Litorilinea aerophila: one gene and its partner. Each later gene encodes a partner of the first gene's protein in a complex. Links are inferred from orthologs where the notes say so. Each region holds a gene or a part of one and is shown on either strand. Other genes may lie near its edges.

What was found. The genes of interacting proteins can lie anywhere in the genome.
Region 2: the proteins of tig (region 1) and rpsG are in contact, whole or in part, in a crystal structure (PDB 3GTY), measured with the Thermotoga maritima proteins. The link is inferred for Litorilinea aerophila from one-to-one orthologs. Residues at the interface, in WP_004081061.1 of Thermotoga maritima: Glu122, Val124, Val129, Leu130, Tyr133, Glu188, Gly259, Ile262, Tyr263, Glu266, Ser270, Glu273, Gln274, Glu277, Arg308, Gln311, Ile312, Ser315, Tyr316, Glu325, Arg329, Arg336, Leu363, Phe366, Trp367, Arg373, Leu377, Arg381, Leu384, Glu387; in WP_004081843.1 of Thermotoga maritima: Lys34, Lys52, Lys55, Glu59, Arg62, Gln63, Glu66, Asn67, Lys69, Val71, Arg95, Ala109, Lys110, Lys111, Gly112, Arg113, Pro114, Glu117, Glu121, Ile124, Ala125, Tyr127, Asn128, Asn129, Thr130, Gly131, Lys135, Asp139, Arg142, Met143.

What each region holds. Positions count from the first base shown.
Region 1 is NZ_VIGC02000018.1:24,097-27,018, forward strand. It holds tig (trigger factor), read right to left. Parts: upstream 2,264-2,922; coding sequence 737-2,263; downstream 1-736. Other genes in the region: FKZ61_RS14235 (ClpP family protease), read right to left, coding at 1-604; mutL (DNA mismatch repair endonuclease MutL), read right to left, coding at 2,642-2,922. UniProt on the Bacillus subtilis protein: Involved in protein export. Acts as a chaperone by maintaining the newly synthesized protein in an open conformation. Functions as a peptidyl-prolyl cis-trans isomerase.
Region 2 is NZ_VIGC02000045.1:29,322-36,214, reverse strand. What follows is about bases 1,282-4,248. They hold rpsG (30S ribosomal protein S7), read right to left. Parts: upstream 3,016-4,248; coding sequence 2,548-3,015; downstream 1,282-2,547. Other genes in these bases: FKZ61_RS22495 (hypothetical protein), read right to left, coding at 3,984-4,248; rpsL (30S ribosomal protein S12), read right to left, coding at 3,043-3,462; fusA (elongation factor G), read right to left, coding at 1,282-2,189. In the rest of the region: more of fusA, read right to left, coding at 96-1,281; more of FKZ61_RS22495, read right to left, coding at 4,249-4,529; murQ (N-acetylmuramic acid 6-phosphate etherase), read left to right, coding at 5,123-6,028; FKZ61_RS22485 (MerR family transcriptional regulator), read right to left, coding at 6,032-6,763; priA (primosomal protein N'), read right to left, coding at 6,790-6,893.

The DNA of each region.
Region 1 (2,922 bases):
TGACCACGTCGCTGGTGTCGCCCAGGATTTCGTCCACCAGGCCGTACTCCTTGGCGTCCAGGGCGTTCATGTAGCGGTCGCGCTCGAAGTCCTTCTCGATCTGCTTCCAGCTATGGCCGGTGTGCTTCCCCACCAGGTGGAAGAGCTGGGTTTGCACCCGTTCCTGCTCCCGGAAGGCGATGCGCACATCCTCGGTGTAGCCCTGGGCGCCGCTGCTGGCCGGGTGCAGGTGGATGGTGGCGTGGGGCAGGGCATAGCGCCGGCCCTTGGCCCCGGCAGCCAGAAGCACTGTGCCCATGCTGGCCGTGACGCCCACGGCATAGGTGCTGACGGGCGCCTGGATCATCTGCATGGTGTCGTAGATGGCCAGGCCCGCGTAGATGCTGCCACCCGGACTGTTGATGTACAGGTTGATGGGCTGGTTGGGGTCGTCGCCGTTCAGGTAGAGCAACTGGGCCACGATCAGGTTGGCCACCTGGTCGGTAATCGGCATCCCCAGGAAGACGATCCGTTCCTTCAACAGCAGGCTGTAGATGTCATAGGCACGCTCGCCCCGGCCGCTGTTGTCGATCACCATCGGAATGACATTGGTTGGGTGAATCATATATCTTACTCCGTTCTATCTGGTCGAAAACCAAGATTTCTGCCAGGCGATGACACCATAACGGCTCTGGGACCGCCAGACCGTAAGCAGGCTTCTTTTGTCTGTTTGCGTTCTGTTAGCGTTGTGCCCTGCCTACTGTTGTTCCGGCGCTTCCTCCGATGTCTCGTCCGGAGTCTCGTTCGAAGCCACGGGCGCATGTTCCGACGCCTCGGAAGCGTTCTCCTCGTCGGAGCCTCCGGCACTGGCCTCTGGCGTAGCCTCGGCCGAAGCCTGCTCTGCCGGCTCGCCTTCTTCTGTCGATTCCTGGCCGTCCTCCTTCTGGCCAGGCGGGGGCAGCTCTTCCCCGCGCACAATGGCCAACAGCCGCTGGAGGGCCTTTTCTTGCAGGATCTGGCTTTCCAGGATGGAACGGCCCGCCCCCTGGCGCATTATCTGGATGAGCCCCTGGGTGGAGGGGTCCTGGGAATCGGCCTCTTCGCCGAACATTTCCTTGATGCGCTCCTCGATATCCTCGTCGGTGACCTCCAGCCCTTCGGCCTGATACAACTCGGAGATGACCAGATTGCGCCGGGCGACCCGTTCGGCAGCCTCCCGCAGGCTCTCCCGGTATTCCTCCAGGCTCTGGCCGGTCTGCTGCAGGTAGCTTTCCAGGCTCTCGATGCCGAACTGGCGCAACTGCCGCTCAAATTCCTGGACCATGGCATCCAGTTGGTCCTCCACCACCACCGGCGGGTACTCCATCTGGCTCTGCTCCACCAACAGATCCAGGGCTTTCTCCAGATATTCCTGCTCGGCTTCCCGCTTCTTTTCTTCCAAGAGGCTCTGGCGGATGCTTTCCTTGAGGTCGTCCAGGGTCTCAAAGTCCGGCCCGACCAGTTTGGCAAAGTCGTCGTTCAGCTCGGGCTGCTCATAGGCCTGGATCTTGTGGAGTTTGACATGGAAGCGGGCCTGCTTGCCGGCGTAGATGCTCTGGCTGTCCTCGGGCCAGCTCAGGACGAACTCCTTCTCCTCGCCCGGCCGCATGCCCAGCAGCGCCTCATCGAAGCCCGGCGGCTCCATGGGGTTTTCCTGATCCAGGGTGACGTCCCAGTCGGTCTCGTCCAACACCACCGTCTCTTCACCCTCGGCGGCATCCTCCTGGACCAGCACGCTCTTGACGTCGATGGTCAACATATCTCCGTACTGGCTGGGCCGGTCGACCTCCTGCCAGCCGGCGTATTGCTCCAGGTACTGCTTGAGTTGTTCCTCGATCTCGGCCTCTTCCACCACCGGCTCTTCCTCTTCCAGGCGGAGGCTGCGGTAGTCGCCCAGGTCCACCTTGGGTTCCAGGGGAATGGTGAGCCGATAGGTCAGGGGCTCCAGGCTGGCGATGTCCAGGGAAGCAGGGGCGTAGGGCTCAATCTGCTCCTGCTCCAGCGCCTGTCTGTAGACTTCTTCGCCCAGCTTTTCGATGAACTCATTGAAGAGGGCAGGCAGGCCCACATATTGGGCGACGATGTGATAGGGCGCTTTGCCTTTGCGGAAGCCTGGAATGCGGTACTGCCCGGCCAGCTTGCGGGCCGCCTTGCGCAACTCCTGGTCGACCCGCTCCTGCTCGACCTCGATGGTCATCTCCAGCTGGCGGTTTTCCTTCGGTTCGGTGGAGACTTTCAGTGGCATTTTTTCCTCGAATTCCTTCTCTTTTCTGGCGATTCTTTTCCGGCTGCCTCATTCCCTGCGGCCGGGTTGCCGGCCTGGCACGAAATCCTGGCCGATTTTGCAAAAAATCAGGCCAGGGGACGGTCGGCTCTATGGTTCCAGGCTGGCCGTGGCGATGGCAGGGTCACTGAGATGGCGCGCTGATCCGTGGCGCAGTAAAATTCACAATTCCATGAGTATAACATAGCCGGGGGTGCCTACCAAAGTTGCCGCCAGGATGAATCCATTTCCTTGCCGGGGCGCTCCCCGACATCACGAGGCATCACGGCGCCAGAGCCCAGGGAAGCATTAGGCAGCTTCACCCATCTTTCCAGAGCGGACCGCCAGTGCGCCGCAACTTCAGGCCCGGCCAAAGGCCCGCTCCAGCTCGCCAGCCGAGAGTTGAATCAGGGTGGGACGGCCGTGGGGACAAGTCCGGGGGGACTGGCAAGCTTCCAGCTGGCGCACCAGCTCCTGCATCTCCAGGGTGCTGAGGAGCTGCCCCCCCTTGATGGCAGCCCGCTTGCAGATCATCTTGACCAGCCGGTTCTCCAGCTCTTCGCCCACCAGGTTACGATTTTCGCCCAGGGCAGACACGATCTCATCCAGGCTGCGCTGGGGATCCTGGCCGGACAGGACGC
Region 2 (6,893 bases), on another replicon or contig:
TACAGCTTCGGCGCCCTGCTCCTACAGGGCAGCCGTGGTACGGGATGCGCAGACCCCGTACCACGAGCCCCCGGACAAGAGGTGCCTCCCCGGTATCAGGCCGCCACGCCCTTCAGAATCTTCTCGGCAATGGCCTGGTTAACCGGTGCGTACTTATAGAACTCCATGGTGAAGGTGCCCCGACCGCTGGTCATGGAGCGCAGGTCGGTGGCGTAGCCGAACATCTCGCTCAAGGGCACGTACGCCTTGATGGCCTGGACATTTCCCCGGGGCTCCATGCCGCTGATGTCGCCGCGGCGGCTGGAGAAATCGCCCACGATGTCGCCCACGTACTCTTCCGGCACCAGGGTCTCCACCTTCATGATGGGCTCCAGCAGCACCGGGCCGGCCTTCTGGGCACCTTCCTTGAAGGCGATGCTCCCGGCAATCTTGAAGGCCATTTCGCTGGAGTCCACTTCGTGGTAGCTGCCGTCCACCAGGGCCACCTTGACATCCACCACCGGATAGCCGGCCAGGACGCCGCTCTCCATGGCCTCTTCCACGCCCTTTTGAACCGCCGGGATGTACTCCTTGGGGACCACACCACCGACGATGCGATCCTCGAAGACGAAGCCGGCACCCGGCTCGTTGGGTTCGATCTCCAGCCAGACGTGGCCATACTGGCCGCGGCCACCGCTCTGTCGCACGAAACGACCTTCGGCCCGCACCGGCCGGGTGATGGTCTCCCGGTAGGCAACCTGGGGGCGCCCCACATTGCACTGGACCCGGAACTCCCGCTTGAGCCGATCAATGATGATGTCCAGGTGAAGCTCGCCCATGCCGGCGATCACCGTCTGCCCGGTCTGGTCGTCGTAGTTGACCTGGAAGGTGGGATCTTCCTCGGCCAGCTTGAGCAGGGCCTCGGTCAGCTTGTCCTGATCCGCCTTGGATTTGGGCTCCACCGCCACCTTGATCACCGGGTCCGGGAATTCGATGGACTCCAGCAGGATCTCGGCGTTGGGGTCACACAGGGTCTCGCCGGTGAAGGTCTGCTTCAGCCCTACCACCGCGGCGATATCCCCGGCATCGCACTCCTTGATCTCCTCCCGCTTGTCCGCGTACATCTGCAGGAGGCGCCCAATCCGCTCCCGACGCTGCCGGTTGACGTTGTAGACGGTGCTGCCTGAGGTCAACCGCCCCGAATAGACCCGGACGTAGGCCAGCCGACCCACGAAGGGGTCGGTAACAATTTTGAACACCAGAGCCGAGAAGGGCTCATTGGGATCCGGTTTGCGGTAGATGGTTTCACCCGTGTGGGGATCCGTCCCCTGTACCGGTGGAATGTCCACCGGGCTGGGCAGGTAGCGCACGATGGCATCCAGCAATGGCTGGACCCCCTTGTTCCGCAGGGCAGAGCCACAGAGCACAGGCACGATCTCATTGTTGATCACGGCCCGACGCAGGGCAGCCACCAGCTCCTCGGTGCTGATCTCCTCGCCTTCCAGGAACTTCATGGTGAGCTCGTCGTCGGTCTCGGCGATCCGCTCAATCATCACCTCGCGGGCGTGTTCGGCGGCCTCCCGCAGGTCGGCGGGGATCTCCTCCACCGACGGCTTGGCCCCCAGCTCGTCCGTGAAGACCAGGGCCTTCATGGTCAGCAGGTCGATCACACCGGCGAAACTATCTTCGGCGCCGATGGGCAGCTGAATGGGCAGCGGGTTGGCACCCAGCCGATCCACGATCATCTGGCAGGTGCGCTCGAAGCTGGCGCCCACCCGATCCATCTTGTTGACGAAGCAGATGCGGGGCACGTGGTAGCGGTCCGCCTGTCGCCAGACGGTCTCGGACTGGGGCTCCACGCCGGCCACCGCGTCGAAGACCACCACGCCGCCGTCCAGGACCCGCAGGCTGCGCTGGACCTCGGCGGTGAAGTCGATGTGGCCGGGGGTGTCGATCACGTTGATCTGACACTCCTCGCCGGTCATGCGGTCGGTCCAGACGGTGGTGATGGCAGCAGCCGTGATGGTGATGCCCCGCTCCCGCTCCTGGACCATGTAGTCGGTCACAGCGGTGCCTTCGTGCACCTCGCCCATGCGGTGGATGCGACCGGAATAGAAGAGAATACGCTCGGTGGTCGTTGTTTTACCGGCGTCAATGTGCGCAATGATACCGATATTGCGCGTGCGTTCGATGGGATATTCCACACTCATAAAAGGATTCCTGTTTTAGAACAAAACAGTACGGCGCCGATTCTCCACAAAGTTTGCCTGGAAAGTTTGCCTGATACCCGGCAGCCCTGGGCAACATCGATGTTGCCCAGACAGGCCTGGAGCGCTAGCAAGACATTGCGCTCGTTCACTTGTGGCAAGGGCGCCGCACTCGTCGTTCGAGACGTATCGTTCGAGACGTATGCGAGCTCTCTAGAGAGAGCCAAAAACCACGCTAAATTTTCAGCAAAGCTCGGTCCATAGCCACGCAGCGGGATCGCGACGGGCGAGCCGCTCCATCCGGGTGCCGGCCTTTGCCCAGCCCTCTGGGGCTGGCCGGCCCGGGACAAAAGCGGCCGATTTAGTAACGGAAGTGGGCGAAAGCCTGGTTGGCCTCGGCCATCCGGTGGGTGTCCTCCCGCTTCTTGATGGTAGCACCTTCGTTGCGGGCGGCATCCATCAATTCATTGGCCAGCCGCACAGACATATCGCGGCCACTGCGCTTGCGCGCGCTGTCGATCAGCCAGCGCATGGCCAGGGCCATCCGCCGGTTTGCCCCGATCTCCACCGGAATCTGATATGTGGCACCGCCGACCCGGCGCGGCTTGACCTCTACCAGAGGAGTGGCATTTTTCAACGCCTCCTCAAAAACCTCCAGGCCGGGGCGATTGGTCCGCTCTTCGATGAGGTCGAAGGCGTTGTAAACAATGCGGGTGGCCAGGCTCTTCTTGCCGCGCTCCATCACATTGTTGATAAACTTGGCGACGATCTCGCTGTTGTAGCGAGGATCGGGAATGACCGCTCGTGTCTCTGCTCGCTTCCTGCGCATAGGTATTGAATCTCCGCCGTAGCTATGTTACCCTCGCGGGCGCTTTGTCCCATATTTGCTGCGACCACGCTTCCGCTGGTCGACGCCCGTGCTGTCCAGCGCGCCTCGCACGATGTGATAGCGAACACCGGGCAGGTCCTTCACACGACCGCCGCGCACCAGCACCACGCTGTGCTCCTGCAGGTTGTGGCCCTCGCCCGGAATGTAGGCCGTGACCTCCATGCCGTTGGTCAGGCGCACACGGGCTACCTTCCGCAAGGCGGAATTGGGCTTCTTGGGCGTGGTGGTACGCACCTGGGTGCAGACGCCGCGCTTCTGGGGATTCCCCTTCTTCATACGCCGGGTCTTGCCGGTCAGGGTATTCTGGGTGAAGCGCAGCGCCGGCGCCTTTTCCTTTTTGGCCACACTTTTTCGGCCCTTGCGGACCAGCTGGTTAATCGTGGGCAAAAGACTCCTCCATCCTAATGAACTGAATCCTCAATCTAAGTCAAATTGCTCAAGATACCCAAGAGAACTCAAGCATTCAAAGCGAACTTAGAACCAAACTTCGACCCTAGCTAATTCACGCCCTCATGAAAATGCCGGCAACCAGAATGTCGGCAAAATATCGGCAGCTCTTCCGGCGGCACCCTGGATAGGGCAAGGCACCCCCTGCTGCCGCAGCATGCACCCGCGATGTTCACGTCCGAACTTGCATCAAAACCATAAACACACAAGCCGTGGGCACAACATGCCCACGAACCACGAGTGTAACATGGCCGCCAATCGATGGTCAAATTTTAGGGCGGCTATTTCTGCCGAACGTACGCACCCACCTGCAACAGGACTTCAGCCCCGGGTATGAACCTGCCATGAAAAAGGCCCGGAAGAACTTCCGGGCCATGACAACAAAGATAGACGACAAAGATAAACGGGCGAGCCCGCCCACGGGTGCCGGGGCAGCCTACCGACTCCTGCCTACCGAGAAACTACATGCCGGCCAGGCTGACCTGAATCAGGCCGGTGTCCGTGGTCACGTCCACCGCCACCCCCATGCTGGGGTCGGCCAGGGAAGCGTTGATCTGGTCGCTGATCATCTGGAGGACGGCCGGGGCCACGGCCAGGTTGCCGGCCGCCGCCTGCTCCAGGTGGACCTGCACGTGGTTGTCCACCACATCCACCTTGCCGGCCAGGTTCAGTTGATTGCCGAAGGGGATCACCCCATCCTTCAGATCCACCTGAATGGTCACCTGATTGTCCGGATCAAACCAAACCCGAATGGCGTTGACCGGATTATTTTCGCCGCTGTTCTGTTGGAGCAGCACCGACAACAGGCTGCTAAACTCCTCTTCGGTCCACTCCGCCGAACCCATCATCAGGCCGGCCATGGCTTTGTCTTGGGCGGCCAGCGCCGAGTCCACGCTCACCTCAATGGGGCGATCGGGCACGGCAACGGTTCCCGCCGCGCAGGCGGCCAGGCTGGTCATCAACAAAACGACAACAAGCAGGACGAGCCACTTCCCTGGGTTACGCATGACAAACCTCCTTTAGGTGTACTTTAGGTGTGATGGTGTGAGTTGGTTATAGGGCCAATAGGCTTGAATACGGATTCGGCCTGAAAAAAGGGAGTACAGCTTCATCCGCAGGGAACCGAAGCCTGAGTGGGAATTCGATTATAACAGGGCGCGAGTTTCTATGCAAACCACCCCTGGATCGCCCCGATGGATCCCAGGAGGACGCGGTCCGGCTGACCCAGGGCCCAGCGGCATGGCGAGGCGCCGCCGACCGCCCGGGCCGCGACAAAGGGGACTTTTTTGCAGCCCTGGACACTTCTGACCCGGGCCCGACACCCTAAAACCCCCATCGTCCGGCAAATCCAAACAGAGAAGGTGGTGGCAGCCCAGCCTCCAAGCGCGTACAGCTGCAGTTTCGCGCCGACAGGATGGCCCTTTTCCCACATTTCACCTACGCTTTCCCTACATTCCACAAACGCCTTGCTGGCATGCGTCGAATGGATGGGTATTCCTGGTCCTGTTGCCAAAAGGTGTTATCATAGCAGCCGTCTGGGGACTCGGCGCCCAGGGATGGTTTTCACTTCGATCCGTAGATTCCATACGACGAAAGGCCCATGAATATGCAACAGACTACCCCCTTGCCCCTTACCGAACAGCGAAATCCCCTCAGCCAGGAGCTTGACCGCCTGCCGACCCTGGAAATGCTGCGGCTCATCAACCGGCAGGATGCCCAGGTTCCGCTGGCTGTAGCCGAAGTGCTCCCCCAGATCGCCCAGGCGGTCGAGCTCATCGTCCAGGGACTGGCCGCCGGCCATCGCCTCTTCTACATGGGCGCAGGCACCAGCGGACGGCTGGGTGTGCTGGACGCTTCTGAGCTGCTGCCCACTTTCAGCTTTCCGGCGGATCGTGCCATCGCCCTCATCGCAGGCGGGCCCCAGGCCCTCACCCGGCCCATCGAAGCGGCCGAGGACGATCCCGAACAGGGACGCCGGGATCTCCAGTCGCATGGTTTCGCCGCCGGTGACGTGCTGGTGGGGCTGGCCGCCAGTGGACGCACCCCCTACGTGCTGGGCGGCCTGGCCTACGCCCGAGAAGTGGGCGCCGCTTCCATCGCCGTGGTCTGCAGTCCCCACTCCCCCATGGCCCAGATGGCCAGCGTCGCCATCGAGGTATTGACGGGGCCAGAAGTCATCACCGGGAGCACCCGCATGAAGGCCGGCACCGCCCAGAAGCTGGTACTCAACATGCTCAGCACAGCCAGCATGGTCCGCCTGGGCAAGGTCTACGGCAATCTCATGGTGGATGTGCGGCCCACCAATCAGAAGTTACGGGAACGGGCTGTCCGCATCGTGACGGCGGCCACCGGCCTGTCCGGCCAGGAAGCGGCCCGCCTCCTGGAAGAGGCAGGGGGAGAGGTCAAGGTCGCGGTGGTGATGGGGCTGGCGGATGTGGATGCGGCCGAGGCCCGGCGGCGGCTCCAGGCCGCCAGTGGCCATGTGCGTGGGGCGCTGTACTCGTGAAGGTTACGGGAAAGGTTCGTCTGGGGCCTGTTGGCTGACCCCAGGTCCCGCCCGGTCGCCTCGAAGCTGTTGTTCATAGCCGTCCAGCACCGCGTAGAGAACTTCATCCAGGAACTGGTCGATCAGTTGCTGGATGCGCACATCGTCGGCATCCATGGCCTGGCCGGGATTGCCGCTGCGGATGACCTGGTACAACTGGTGGCGGAAAAACTGGACAGCCCGCCCGGTCTCCGTCAGGCCCACCCCGCTGAGGGCGGCCTCTCGCCCGTACTCAAAGCCCAGCCGGCGCCCCTCCTGCAGGAGGCGAGGCCGGGGCTTGGGCTTCAAGACATAGCTGATGGCCAGGGCAAAGAGACGCCGCCCCCGCTGACGCCGCTGCTGGACGGCGTCCCCCTCCAGGGGATAGTGCCAGCCCACCTGTTCCTGGGAAATCTTCTGAATCTCCTCCCGCACCCGCACAATGGCCGCGCTGACCAGGTGCTCCGATTCGCCGGGCGCGCGCTGGCTGAGGCGTGCGTCCAGAAAGCGGCGCAAATCGGCCAGGCTGAAGCGGCGGTGGCCGCCGGGCGTACGAAAGACGGGGATCTCCCCCTTGTCCGCCCAGCTCCGCAGGGTGGTGTAGTGGATGCCCAGAAAGTCGCTGGCCTGCTTCAGGGTCAGCCACTGGGGAGGGGTCGACCGGTCCACCGCCGGCGCGGGGAGCTCTCGCTTGCGCTGGCTCTTCCGTCTGGGCATGCTTCTCTTCCTCTCACTCCTGCCAGTTATAAGATGGAGACCGGATCCACGTCCACCCGCCAGCCGAAGGGGATGGGGAGCCCCCGCAGCAGGACCGCCGGATCCGCCCCCCGGATGAGGACCTGCCAGC